Regions from separate parts of the [Clostridium] hylemonae DSM 15053 genome, predicted to be linked through region 3. Evidence: predicted binding sites of a transcription regulator. Region 3 holds the regulator's gene; each other region holds the start of a gene.
The links. Region 3 encodes Rex, which represses fermentation and respiration genes when NADH is low (regulators of the CRP and FNR family bind a similar motif). Its sites were predicted from a motif close to ATTGTTAANTANTTAACAAT; they were not measured.
Positions count from the first base shown of each region.

Region 1: a site for Rex is predicted at 2,525-2,544, ahead of LAJLEIBI_RS12470 (glycerol dehydrogenase). Genes of this name have one in related genera too.
Region 2: a site for Rex is predicted at 2,680-2,699, ahead of LAJLEIBI_RS12885 (phosphoenolpyruvate carboxykinase (ATP)). Genes of this name have one in related genera too.

Region 1 is NZ_CP036524.1:2,685,603-2,689,874, reverse strand. Features, by position in the region: gene nuoF (NADH-quinone oxidoreductase subunit NuoF) at 1-652, shown strand, start outside; gene LAJLEIBI_RS12475 (NADH-dependent [FeFe] hydrogenase, group A6) at 668-2,410, shown strand; gene LAJLEIBI_RS12470 (glycerol dehydrogenase) at 2,567-3,670, shown strand; gene LAJLEIBI_RS12465 (hypothetical protein) at 3,695-4,272, opposite strand, start outside.
Region 2 is NZ_CP036524.1:2,760,993-2,765,264, forward strand. Features, by position in the region: gene LAJLEIBI_RS12875 (SpoIID/LytB domain-containing protein) at 1-609, opposite strand, end outside; RNA gene ssrS (6S RNA) at 658-839, opposite strand; gene LAJLEIBI_RS12885 (phosphoenolpyruvate carboxykinase (ATP)) at 932-2,623, opposite strand; gene LAJLEIBI_RS12890 (hypothetical protein) at 2,816-3,160, opposite strand; gene thrC (threonine synthase) at 3,175-4,272, opposite strand, start outside.
Region 3 is NZ_CP036524.1:1,777,332-1,781,603, reverse strand. Features, by position in the region: gene alr (alanine racemase) at 1-291, opposite strand, end outside; gene LAJLEIBI_RS08130 (bifunctional ADP-dependent NAD(P)H-hydrate dehydratase/NAD(P)H-hydrate epimerase) at 292-1,791, opposite strand; gene LAJLEIBI_RS08125 (redox-sensing transcriptional repressor Rex) at 1,913-2,563, opposite strand; gene LAJLEIBI_RS08120 (ABC-F family ATP-binding cassette domain-containing protein) at 2,717-4,272, shown strand, end outside.

The DNA.
Region 1 (4,272 bases), 910 kb from region 3:
CGGCGGAGGCATCCCGAACGGGAAGAAGTTCAAGGCCGCGCAGACGGGCGGACCTTCCGGCGGATGTATCCCTGCGGAACATTTTGACGTGCCGATCGACTATGACAATCTTATCGCCATCGGTTCTATGATGGGTTCCGGCGGACTGATCGTCATGGACGAAGATAACTGTATGGTAGATATCGCCAAGTTCTTCCTTGAATTTACGGTCGATGAGTCATGCGGCAAATGTACGCCATGCCGTGTAGGCACAAGGCGTATGCTCGAGATACTGGAAAAGATCACGAACGGCCAGGGAACAATGGAAGACCTGGATAAGCTGGAAGAGCTGGCAGCCCATCTGAAAACCAATTCTCTTTGTGCACTTGGGCAGACGGCGCCGAACCCTGTACTTTCTACAATGCGCTATTTCAGAGACGAGTATGTGGCGCATATCGTAGATAAGAAATGTCCGGCCGGTGTCTGTAAGGCGCTTCTCTCTTACAAGATCGATGCCGACAAGTGTAAGGGATGTACGTTATGTGCGAGAACGTGTCCGAATGATGCGATCAGCGGCGCGGTCAAAGAACCACATGTTATCCATCAGGATAAATGTGTCAAGTGTGGAGCATGTATGGAAAAATGCCGTTTCGGTGCTATTTACAAAGAGTAATGGAGGATGGAGAATATGGAAAATATTAATCTTAAAATTAATGGACTCGACGTATCCGCTCCTGCCGGTTCTACTATCCTTGAAGCAGCCCGGCTGGCCGGAATCAAGATCCCGACGCTGTGTTTCCTGAAGGAGATCAACGAGATCGGAGCCTGCCGTATGTGTATCGTTGAGGTGAAGGGAGCAAGAAACCTGGTCGCGGCGTGTGTGCACCCGGTCAATGAAGGGATGGAAGTGTTTACAAACACTCCTCAGCTCATCGCGTCCAGAAGAAGAACACTTCAGCTGCTGCTTTCCAACCATGACCAGAAATGTCTGTCATGTGTGCGCAGCGGTAACTGTGAACTTCAGCAGTTATGTAAAGAATACGGCGTGGATGATGCAGATTATTATGAGGGCGATATGACGCATTATGATCTGGATGAATCCGCAGCCCATATGGTACGTGACAACAATAAATGTATTCTCTGCCGCCGTTGTGTTGCAACGTGTGAAAAGACACAGGGAATCGGCGTTATCGGCGCCAATAACCGTGGATTTGATACGATGATCGGTTCTGCTTTTGAGATGGGACTCGGAGAAACGAGCTGTGTATCCTGCGGACAGTGTATCGCAGTCTGTCCTACCGGAGCCTTATATGAGAAGGATTACACACAGCAGATCCTCGATGCCATCGCAGATCCTGACAAATATGTTGTTGTACAGACAGCTCCTTCTGTCCGGGCGGGGCTTGGTGAAGAGTTCGGTTACCCGATGGGTACGGATGTAGAAGGCAAGATGGCAGCAGCGCTCAGAAGAGTCGGATTTGACAAGGTCTTTGATACTGACTGGGCGGCCGATCTCACGATCATGGAAGAAGCCACAGAGCTTCTCGACAGAGTGAAAAACGGCGGGGTACTGCCGCTCATCACATCCTGTTCACCCGGATGGATCAAATACTGCGAGCATTACTTCCCTGATATGACAGAGCATTTGTCCAGCTGTAAATCACCGCAGCAGATGTTCGGCGCTATGCTGAAGACATACTTTGCGGAGAAAGAGGGCATTGACCCGAAGAAGATCGTTTCCGTCAGCGTGATGCCATGTACGGCCAAGAAGTTTGAGATCGGACGTGACGATCAGGATGCAGCCGGAGTTCCGGACGTGGATATCGCGATCACGACCAGAGAGCTCGCAAGGCTGATCAAGCGCTGCGGTATAGAATTTACGGTGCTGCCGGATGAAAAATTCGACGACCCGATGGGAGAATCGACAGGTGCGGCCGTGATCTTCGGCGCTACCGGCGGTGTTATGGAGGCTGCGCTGCGTACTGCAGTTGAAGTTCTCACAGGCGAAGAGTTGGCTAATCTGGACTTTACGGATGTCCGCGGTACAGAAGGTGTCAAAGAGGCATCTTACAATGTGGCGGGCATGGATGTGAAGGTGGCAGTCGCATCCGGACTTAACAATGCAAGGACGCTTCTGAACAAAGTAAAATCAGGGGAAGCGGACTACCACTTTATAGAGATAATGGGATGTCCGGGCGGATGTGTAAACGGAGGCGGACAGCCCCAGGTATCCGGCGATGTGCGCAATTTCACAGATGTGCGCGGGATCCGCGCAAGTGTGCTGTATAACAATGATGCGGCAAAACCGATCCGTAAGTCACATGAAAATCCGGCCATCAAGAAGCTGTATGACGAATACCTCGGCGAGCCGGGCAGCCATAAGGCTCATGAGACATTACATACGAGCTATGTGAAACGTACAGTAAATTAAAGAATATAACGTTAACAATACAGTGCTGATGTGGAGACACATTCAGCACTGTTCTTTTTTTAGAGGACAGGATGTATCATATTGACAAATCTGTGAGAAGCAGTATAATTACTATATGTTAAAAAAATAACGAAGCATTAAAAGGAGGTACATACCATGGCACAGATCATAGGCAGTCCAGGCAGATATATTCAGGGAAAAGGAGAACTTAACAACCTTTGCAAATATGCGGCCAGCTACGGCAGCCGCCTGTTTATCCTTACGAGTCCGTCCGGAAAGAAGCGGGTGGAGCCGTCCATACAGGCGGGAAAGGAAGGAACAGGGGTAGAAACGGTCTACGAAGTATTTAACGGCGAGTGCAGTATGAATGAAATCAACCGCGTGATGAAGGCTGCAGAAGGAGCAGGCTGCGATATGATAGCCGGTGTCGGCGGCGGAAAGATCCACGACACCGCAAAGGCAGTTGCACATTACATGGGGAAGCCTGTCATCATCGTGCCGACGATCGCATCTACTGATGCGCCGTGCAGCGCGCTCTCTGTCATATATACGGACGAAGGTGTATTTGAGAAATATCTCTTCCTTCCTGCGAGCCCGAATGTAGTCCTCGTGGATACAGAAGTGGTGAGCAAGGCGCCTGCGAGACTTCTCGTGGCCGGCATGGGGGACGCGCTGGCAACATATTTTGAGGCGAGAGCGTGCATGCAGTCTTCCGCAGCGAACTGTGTGGGCGGAAAGAGCACGCTGGCAGCCATGGCGCTCGCCAGGCTCTGCTATGAGACGCTTCTGGAGAACGGCGTCAGCGCGGCGCTGGCAGTGACGGAAAATGTGTGTACAAAAGCAGTGGAGCATGTGATCGAGGCGAATACATACCTGTCCGGGATCGGATTTGAGAGCGGCGGCCTGGCCGGCGCCCATGCGGTCCATAACGGGCTGACGGTGATCGAAGAGACACATGCCCTGTACCACGGGGAGAAAGTAGCCTTCGGCACACTCGTACAGCTTGTGCTTGAAAACGCGGATTCCGAGGAGATTGAGACGGTGGTGGATTTCTGCAGCGCCGTAGGGCTTCCGACCACACTTTCTCAGCTCGGGATAAAAGAAGTGAAGCCGGATCAGATCATGGAAGTGGCAAAGCTTGCCGCGGCAGAAGGAGATACGCTTGGCAATATGCCGTTTGAGGTTACACCGGAAGACGTATATGCGGCGATCATGGCGGCAGATGCCATCGGAAGGCATTATGCAGAGGAAGGAGTATAATCCAGTCCCTTTGGTCATTGGCAGTTAAGCATGGCCTCCGTTTGAAATATACCAGGTACGCAGAACAGGTAAAATATCTTCTCCGGCTTCCAGAGCCTTGGATATTTCCAGGACAGCTTCTTTTACCGGCTGTCCTACGTGATTTTTTCCGGGCAGGGAAGTGTTCATAAATCGGGCAATAAATGCTGGAACAGGAGTGCCTGCCTTATTGATCGTATTTTGATTTACGGAGATGCCTCCATTTTCTAAATACCACTCATACAATGTGGAGGGGATTTGGATACCATTTACCAACGCGGTATATATTTCCGCAACGGCTTCCCGTATATTCGCCTTGGCATAGCCGGAACTTCCGGGAAGAGCTGAGTCAAGTAATCCGCGAATCTCTGGAGGTACCTTCATTGTTTCAAGGGAAGGAGTATTAAGGATGGTTGACAATACTTTAAATTTAGCCGGATGCAGTAATGCATGTAGAACATGTCCCATTTCATGAGATATGATATAGCTGAAATACTTTTCCGCCTCATCATCACTGAAATCCTTTAGCTCAAGCCCCGGTGTTTTGCCTGAGAGGAGCGTTGGCACACTTGAAGGATCCACAG
Region 2 (4,272 bases), 980 kb from region 3:
GCCGCACAGGTACGTCTCCACAGGCAGTTCATTTATGATGACAATCCCCTCAGCGGTAGTGCGCAGTTCGATCACACCGCTGTAGGAGGGAGTGCCGTAACCTCTTTTGATGCTTGACAGCGTGACCTTTCCCTCCTTTGCCTGTATACGTATAGTTCCTTTCTGAAATCTGGCGTCATCCGGCGCTATCGTAAGACTGTCCGGCTTATCCCAGTCTTCCTTTTCCTCTCCGCACGTAAGTGTCATCCCTTTGTCAGACGACACCGTCACAGCCGGATGGACAATATTGCTGTATCCGTTATCCATAATAAGGACGCGTATATTCGGATTATCTATGGCCGTTTTTTCTTCGCTTCGGCCGCCCTTTGATTCCTCTGACTTTTTTTCCTTTCCGGGCGTTCCTGTACCTTTTCTTATGTCTGTTCCCTTTAACGCCGACACGAGCCCGACTATAATAAACAAGGTGACGAGAATCGCCAGCCCGTAATACAGATATTTTTCTTTTCTTCTATGTCTCACATTATGTACCTCTTGTCCACCTGTTTTTTCTATATTTATGACAGCATCCGTAAAATAGACCGGAATGCAGAAAAAAATGAATTCCCCCATATCACAAAAAGACAGCCGTATTATCTACGACTGCCCTTTATCTTTTGTGAGTTCCCCAAAATGCCGGTTCCTGTATTTTGACTCCTAGCCGCAGCCAGGTGGGTGTCCGCATCTGTTTTTCTGTCTTCCCCTGCGTAATCGGGGGCCTGACATATTTCAGAGATATAAGAGTCCCGTTTAAAGTTTTGTAGGTTCAAAATTACAGGAGTTGTCGTGCATCCCAGGTTTTCCTAAAATCATTATACTCTATTATCTCTCGTTTTTCAACAAAAATGTGCCGGCTGTGACAGCTGGCACATTTTTACAATTTTATGAGGATTGATTAAGCCAGTTCTTCTACCAGTTTATTGAGTGCTGCAAGCGCCTCGTCCGGCAGTTTATCATAACCGTCTTTTGCTGTTGAGAACTTCTCTACTGCATTTACACGGTTGAGCATAGCGTTCTTAAGCTGGGCTTTGTAGTCTGCGTCATTCAGGTCAGGAACAAATCCTTCCCACTCCATGATCTCGATATCTTCAAATGGTCCCCACTGTTTAAAGTCTGCTCTTCTCTCTACGATAGCTTCGAGAATTCCAAGCGTATCCTTTGGCTGAACCTTCTTGCCCATGAAATCGCCTGTATTGACGATATAGCAGTCTACGTCTTTTTCTTCCACGAGCTTTTTGAACTTCTCATAGTCGTTAACAAGAGGATAGGTTCTGAACGGGTTAGCGTATGGCACGATACGCAGTGCGTTCAAGTCTGTGCCTGCCGCAACACGCTCTGCCGTGGATGTCTTTGTCGCAAGTGTCGCACCCATCACAGATGCAAGGGCGGAGCCTTTTAATTTTACTACCGGCGGAATGGTAGGATCCTTCATGATCCAGAAAATGGCATTGACAGGTGCGTCTATCTTGTCCACGCGGTTTGGTGACCACAGCTTGGACTTGATGGCGCGTCCGTTACCGTTTCTGATATCCTCTGTCACAAGCTGGATCTTTCCGTCCTCATCTAATGTCGCAGAACAGTTCTGCGCGGATAATAAGTATTTGTTATCTTCGCAGCCTGTAGGATAATCCGCTGTCTTGTCAAAGTATGTCGGCTCTAACGCTACGGAAGCACATGTATCTGTGTTGATGATGAACGCATCGTCGTGCAGCACTGTGATAGGATACTTACCGTTGTGCTTTGCGTGTGTAAGAGTAGATTTACCGGAACCTGAAAGTCCAAATACGGAAGCAACATATTTGGAACCGTCAGAAAGTGTGTATTCCTTCTGTCCGCCATGGCAGGAAGCGTATCCGTTTCTGTTGGCGATCGCCCACGCCATTGTAAGCGTACCTTTCTTGTGTTCTCCGAAGTATCTCATGCCGAGGATACAAGCACAGTTTTCGGCTGTGTCGAAATAGCAGAGAGTGAGAGGATCGCTCAGACAGCTGTAGTCAACGTCAGGACGGTCCTGCGGGAACCACTGAGGATCGGAGAAAATATAGATATCAGGCTCTTTTCCGTCTCCAACTGCTTTGGAATTTTTGTACATCTTTACATATTCATCAGACATATACTGGAAGTTCAGCATCCAGTTGTACATGATGTTCTCTTCTCCCTCTGGAATAAGAAGGTGTGCCTTTACCATGAACTCTGTATCAAGACCTACATATACGGTCGCGTGATACATCGTCTTCCAGCGTGATTCGTAAACAGCATCCATCGTCACCTTGTCAAGCTTTGCAGCATCCACTCCCGGTTCTCCCTTAATGCGGCGCGCGCCTGCGTAACGTCCTGTCACTGCACCGTCGTTGAACAACAGTACCCTTGCATCGCTGTCAAGACCAAATTCTTCTCCCCTATATACGGGCATATCTGTAACGATTGTTCCCGGTGAATTCTTCGCCAGGTTGTATGCCTCTTTTAATGTGTTAACCGGAACAACATTATTTCCATAAAATGCTGCTTCAATTATAGAGCGTGTTTTGGAAAAACCAGTTTTTCCGGCACCAATTTCACTGATCGGATAATATGCTTTTGTTGCCATGTCTCTTTTCCTCCTTAAAATTCCAAATTTGATTCATTATCTCATTTTTCAGAAGAAAAGTCAAGACTTTAACAATGTTTTAACGAAGGTTTTTTGTTTTTATCATTCATTTATCTCTGAATTGTTGTATGTATTGTGTATATAATTTCAAAAAATGCAGGATTACAAATATAATCCTGCATTTTTCACCCTTTAAACACCAAAATATTTTTTATTGCACTTGCGGACCGCCACAAAAAACCAGATAAGCGCAACCCATACAAGAGCGAACATTATCAAAAATAATATGCCGATACCGCCCATATAAGAATTGTACAGGTCGAGCGCCCCATATGCCGTTACGATAATGCCCAGCGTCAGAAGCGGAGCGGACATCTCCCTGCAGTAGGCGTCCACGTCCTTGCATTTTTTGAATCTTGCATCCTTCGGCAGCAAGATCGTCGTATTGATCTCCTTTTTTGTCTTCATCATGAAGAAGGCATACAGACAGTACAATCCGCATCCAAGCCCAAATATTCCAAATATTCCATCTAACATCTGTCACACCTCTACTATTGTATATTTAATATCTCTTTTACAGTAACTTCCATCTTATCCGCATCACACTCCGTTCGGTGGAGCACGTCCGCATCCAGGATATCCGCGATGGCGCGGGGCATCTCCACTCCGGAAACCTTTTTAAGCTCCTCCAGAAGGCGGAATTCATCTTCCTCCCCATATTTGCTGTCAATGGAGGTCATAACGCTTTTTACGAACTTGAACGGGCTGGCCGTCGAGACGATGAGACATTTGCCGCTGTCCCCGGAGGTCTTCCTGTATTCATCACACACGTATGATGCCACAGCCGTATGCGTATCCAGTACATACCCGGTTCCGTCCCAGATATGTCTGATCTGCCTGGACGTCTGCTCCTGCGTTGCGTATCCGGCTTTGAAGTCTTTCAGCTTCTCCTTCATCTCCTCTGTCAGCGTATAACTTCCCCCGCTTTTCAGCTCGCTCATGAATGCGGCCGTCTGTTCGGAATCTTCTCCTGTAACAAGGTAGATAAGGCGCTCCAGATTGCTGGAGATCAAAATATCCATGGACGGGGAGGTGGTGAGCACAAAGTCTCTGTTTCTGTCATATGTTCCCGTCCGGAAAAAGTCAAACAGCACCTTATTTTCATTGGAAGCACACACAAGATGGTCGATCGGCACTCCCATCTGCCTGGCGTAATATGCGGCCAGTATATTTCCGAAATTGCCTGTCGGGACGACTACGTTGATCTTCTCTCCTTCAGACAGCTCCTCACCCTCAAGCAGCTTTGCATACGCGTAAACATAATAGACGACCTGGGGGATCAGACGGCCGATATTGATCGAATTGGCGGAGGAAAACTGATATCCGTTTTCGGCAAGCTTTCCGGCAAGCTCTTCGTTCTCAAACATTTCTTTGACACCGCTTTGGGCATTGTCAAAGTTACCGTGTATTGCGACTACATCTACATTCTTCCCCTTCTGCGTGACCATCTGCAGCTCCTGCACCCTGCTCACGCCGTTCTTCGGGTAAAACACAATGATCCTCGTACCTTCCACATCCGCGAATCCTGCCATGGCCGCTTTTCCGGTATCTCCGGAAGTCGCCGCCAGTATGACGATCTCATTCTCCAC
Region 3 (4,272 bases):
TATCATATCCTCCCGCTGATCGGGGAAAATGCATCCGAGAACGAGGATCGGTTTTTCGATCCCTCCATGGCGAAGGACAACAGCCTCGTCAAGTGTGGCAACCGCAAATCCCCACATATAATCCTTCGGCGAGAGCATCTTTGCGATCTGTACCGCACCGTGTCCGTAACCGTCTGTCTTGACAACACCGAGCATCTTTGCGCCGTCCCGGACGTTATTCTTCATCATTTCTATATTATATTCCACTGCATCCAGGTCTATCCTGGCACATACTCTGTTATACGCTTTCATCTATCTGTCCTCCTCTTCCTTCATGGCTCTCCCTGTGTATTCGATCAGGTCAGAGGCCATGACACTGTAACTCCCCTTGTCACGGCTTGCCAGTTCTCCCGCCCTGCCGTGAAGATATGTCCCAAGCACTGCGGCGTCTGTCAGGTCCAGTCCCTGCGCGAGCAGACCGGCAATTATACCGGCGAGCACATCACCTGAACCGGCCTTGGCCATAGATGCATTTCCGGACAGATTCACATAAGGACGGCCTCCCGCAGGCATGGTAACTGTCCGGGCATCCTTAAGCACACACGTGACACTGTACTCTTCTGCAAATTCACGCAGTATCTCTATTCTGCGCGCTCTCAGCTGCGGAATATCTTTGCCTGTCATACGGGACATTTCTTTCATGTGGGGGGTGAATATAAAGTTTTCATGCCTCAGCCGGTCAAGATACTTCTTATGGTCTGCTATCAGATTCAGTCCGTCCGCGTCTATCACACACGGCACCTCCACATTCTCCATAACCGTCCTGAGTATCTTTCGTGATTTGTCACTCGTTCCGATCCCTGAACCGACACTTACGACATCAGCCCAGTTCAGGAGCTTTAACAATTCCACTTCATCGTAAAAGTCATATGTCCTGATGATGGCCTCGGGCAGCTGCGTCTGCAGTATCACGCGGTTATCCTCCGACGTATAGATCTGAACGAGTCCCGCGCCCGCCGTATACGCTGCTCTGGCATTCAGGTAAGCCGCCCCCGACATGCCCCTGCTTCCCGCGATGACCAGCACCCTGCCATAAGTACCTTTGTTGGAATCCGCCCTGCGCACCGGAAGCAGGCTTTTATACTCACCGCATTCATACGTAAATGCCGCGTCTTTTTCCTTTTTTATCTCTGACGTATCTATCCCTATATTGACTGTCACTGTCTTACCAGCATACTCTTTTCCCGGATATAATTCCATGCCAAGCTTCATCTCCTGGAACGTCACTGTCGCGTCCGCCCGAAAGGCAGTCCCCATGACAGCGCCGCTGTCCGCGCACACGCCGGACGGAATGTCGACCGCCAGCTTAAATCCCCCGGAGCGGTTCATGGCGTCAATAAGCTCCCTGCGTTTTCCTTCGATCTCACGGTTTAATCCGACGCCGAACAGTGCATCAATGACCACACTGTAGCTGTCTTCCCTGAATTCCGTAGTGATTGCGGCGCCCGTCTGCCTCAGCCGCTTTATCTGCTCCTTTGTCTCCTTTGTGCAGTGTTCTTCTTCCCCGCAGAGAACAGCCGTGACCCTGTGCCCTTTTTCTGTCAGCATCCTTGCGGCCGCAAAGCCGTCGCCGCCATTGTTTCCGGTCCCGCATACTACGCACACATTTGTCAGGTCCAGGCCGCTTTCTTCCATGTGATCCACACACCCGGCCGCGGCACGCTCCATCAGTTCCAGTGACGGAATCCGAAGCCGGCCGGTCGTATACTCGTCTGCGCGCTTCATCTGGGATGCATTCAGTAAATATTTCATACCTCTCACCTCCTGTTATTTTCCCGGAACCTTTTTCACCCAAAGCTCCCCGGTATATAAAAGAACGTGTAAAGACAAGCCTGTTCTTCACATGCCCATCGTTACACGTTTTTATACTTCCTTATTTTTTGCCGCTGTGCTCATCGTTGTAACGGCTGATATTGTAAGACAGCCTCATGAGGCTTTCAGACAGGTGAACATTCTCGACGATAATGTGGTCAGGCAGATTCAGATCGGTATGCGCAAAATTCCAGATCGCGCGCACACCATTTTCTACAAGCATGTTTGCCACCTCGATCGCCTTTTCCTTCGGAATCGTAAGTACGGCGATCTCTACATTATTATTCTGGACAAAGTCTTTGAGTTCGTCCATCATGCGTATCGGCACGCCTCTGATCGAAACACCGTTCAGCCTCGGGTTCACATCGAAAATGCCCTTTAAGATAAACCCTCTTTTTTCAAAAGCCGCATAATTGGCAAGCGCCTGTCCCAGATTACCTGCTCCGATGATGACAATATTGTGGTCTTCCTCCAGACCGAGAATCTTGCCTATCTCTGTATATAAATACTTTACATTGTAACCGTATCCCTGCTGTCCGAAACCGCCGAAATTGTTAAGGTCCTGACGAATCTGAGATGCAGTAACTTTCATTCTCTTGCTCAAATCGTTGGAGGAGATTCTTTCGACCCCGTTTTCCAGCAGTTCCCCCAAATATCTGTAATATCTTGGCAGCCTGCGTATCACCGCCTGAGAGATTTCTCTTTCTTCCACTAGCACTCACCTTCCTGTTACGTTCTAAAAAATATTATATAGAATTGTCACTTCAAAGTCAAACTTTTAGTTGTATTTTGTCCTATTTTCGATATAATGAATGGTAGCAGCGCCCGCTTTTGAAGCATTGCAGGCGCGGCGTGGGAGGAAGTTATGATACTGGCATGTCACGGAATAAGTAAAGCATTTGGAGAAGATGTCATCGTAAGAGATGCGTCTTTTCATATAGAAGACTATGAGAAAGCCGCCCTCGTAGGGCCAAACGGCGCCGGAAAATCGACCATACTGAAAATGATGGTCGGCGAGCTTCCGGCTGACGCCGGAGAAGTCATACTCACAAAAGGAAAGACGCTCGGCTATCTGGCACAGCACCAGGAAATGACAGGCGGCAATACTATATATGAAGAGGTGAGGACGGCAAAGGCGGATATCATCGAGACCGAACGCCAGATACGCACGATCGAACTGGAATTAAAGCATCTCGAAGGAGATGCTTTAAAAGCGCGCCTTGACACATATAACCGTCTGACCGCTGCCTTTGAGCGGGCCAACGGCTATGCCTATGAAAGTGAGATCACCGGGGTTTTAAAAGGTCTCGGGTTTGACGAATCGGATTTTGCCAAGAGCGTTGACACACTGTCCGGAGGGCAGAAAACCAGGGTCTCTCTCGGCAAGCTTCTTTTGACAAAGCCTGACATTCTTCTTCTGGATGAGCCGACGAACCATCTGGACCTCAACTCCATCGCATGGCTTGAAACCTATCTGTTAAATTATCAGGGCGCCGTACTTATCGTCTCACATGACCGTTATTTTCTGAACAGAGTCGTGACGAAGGTGCTTGAGATCGAACTTGGCACACTCTCCGTCTACATGGGCAATTACAGCCAGTATGCCGAGAAAAAAAAGATGATACGGGACGCGAAGCTGAAAGAATATATGAACCAGCAGCAGGAGATCAAACATCAGGAGGCAGTGATCGAAAAGCTCCGCTCCTTTAACCGGGAGAAATCTGTCAAACGGGCCGAAAGCCGCGAGAAAATGCTATCCAAACTGCAGCCGGTCGAAAAACCAAAGGAGACGAACACAGAGATACATCTGTCGCTGGAGCCGTCCTGCATCAGTGGAAATGATGTGCTGAGCGTGGAGCATCTGGGCAAGTCCTTTCCGTCCCAGCGTCTGTTTTCCGATGTCAGCTTTGAGATAAAAAGAGGCGAACATGTTGCCGTCATCGGTGACAACGGAACGGGCAAGACGACGCTTCTTAAGATACTGAACAACGTAGTGCCTGCCGACAGCGGGACCTTTACGCTCGGAACCAATGTAGAGATAGGATACTATGATCAGGAACACCACGTGCTCCACATGGACAAGACGATCTTTGAAGAGATCTCCGACGACTATCCGCATCTCACAAACACGCAGATCCGCAATATGCTGGCCGCCTTCCTCTTCACAGGCGACGACGTGTTCAAGATGATCGGGGACTTAAGCGGCGGCGAGCGGGGACGTGTGTCACTGGCCAAGCTCATGCTCTCGGAAGCAAATTTTCTCATCCTCGACGAGCCGACCAACCATCTCGATATTACGTCCAAGGAGATTCTGGAAAAAGCCTTGAACGATTACACCGGCACTGTGCTTTATGTGTCGCATGACCGGTACTTTATCAACGAGACGGCCACAAGAATCCTTGACCTCGTGAATCAGACCTT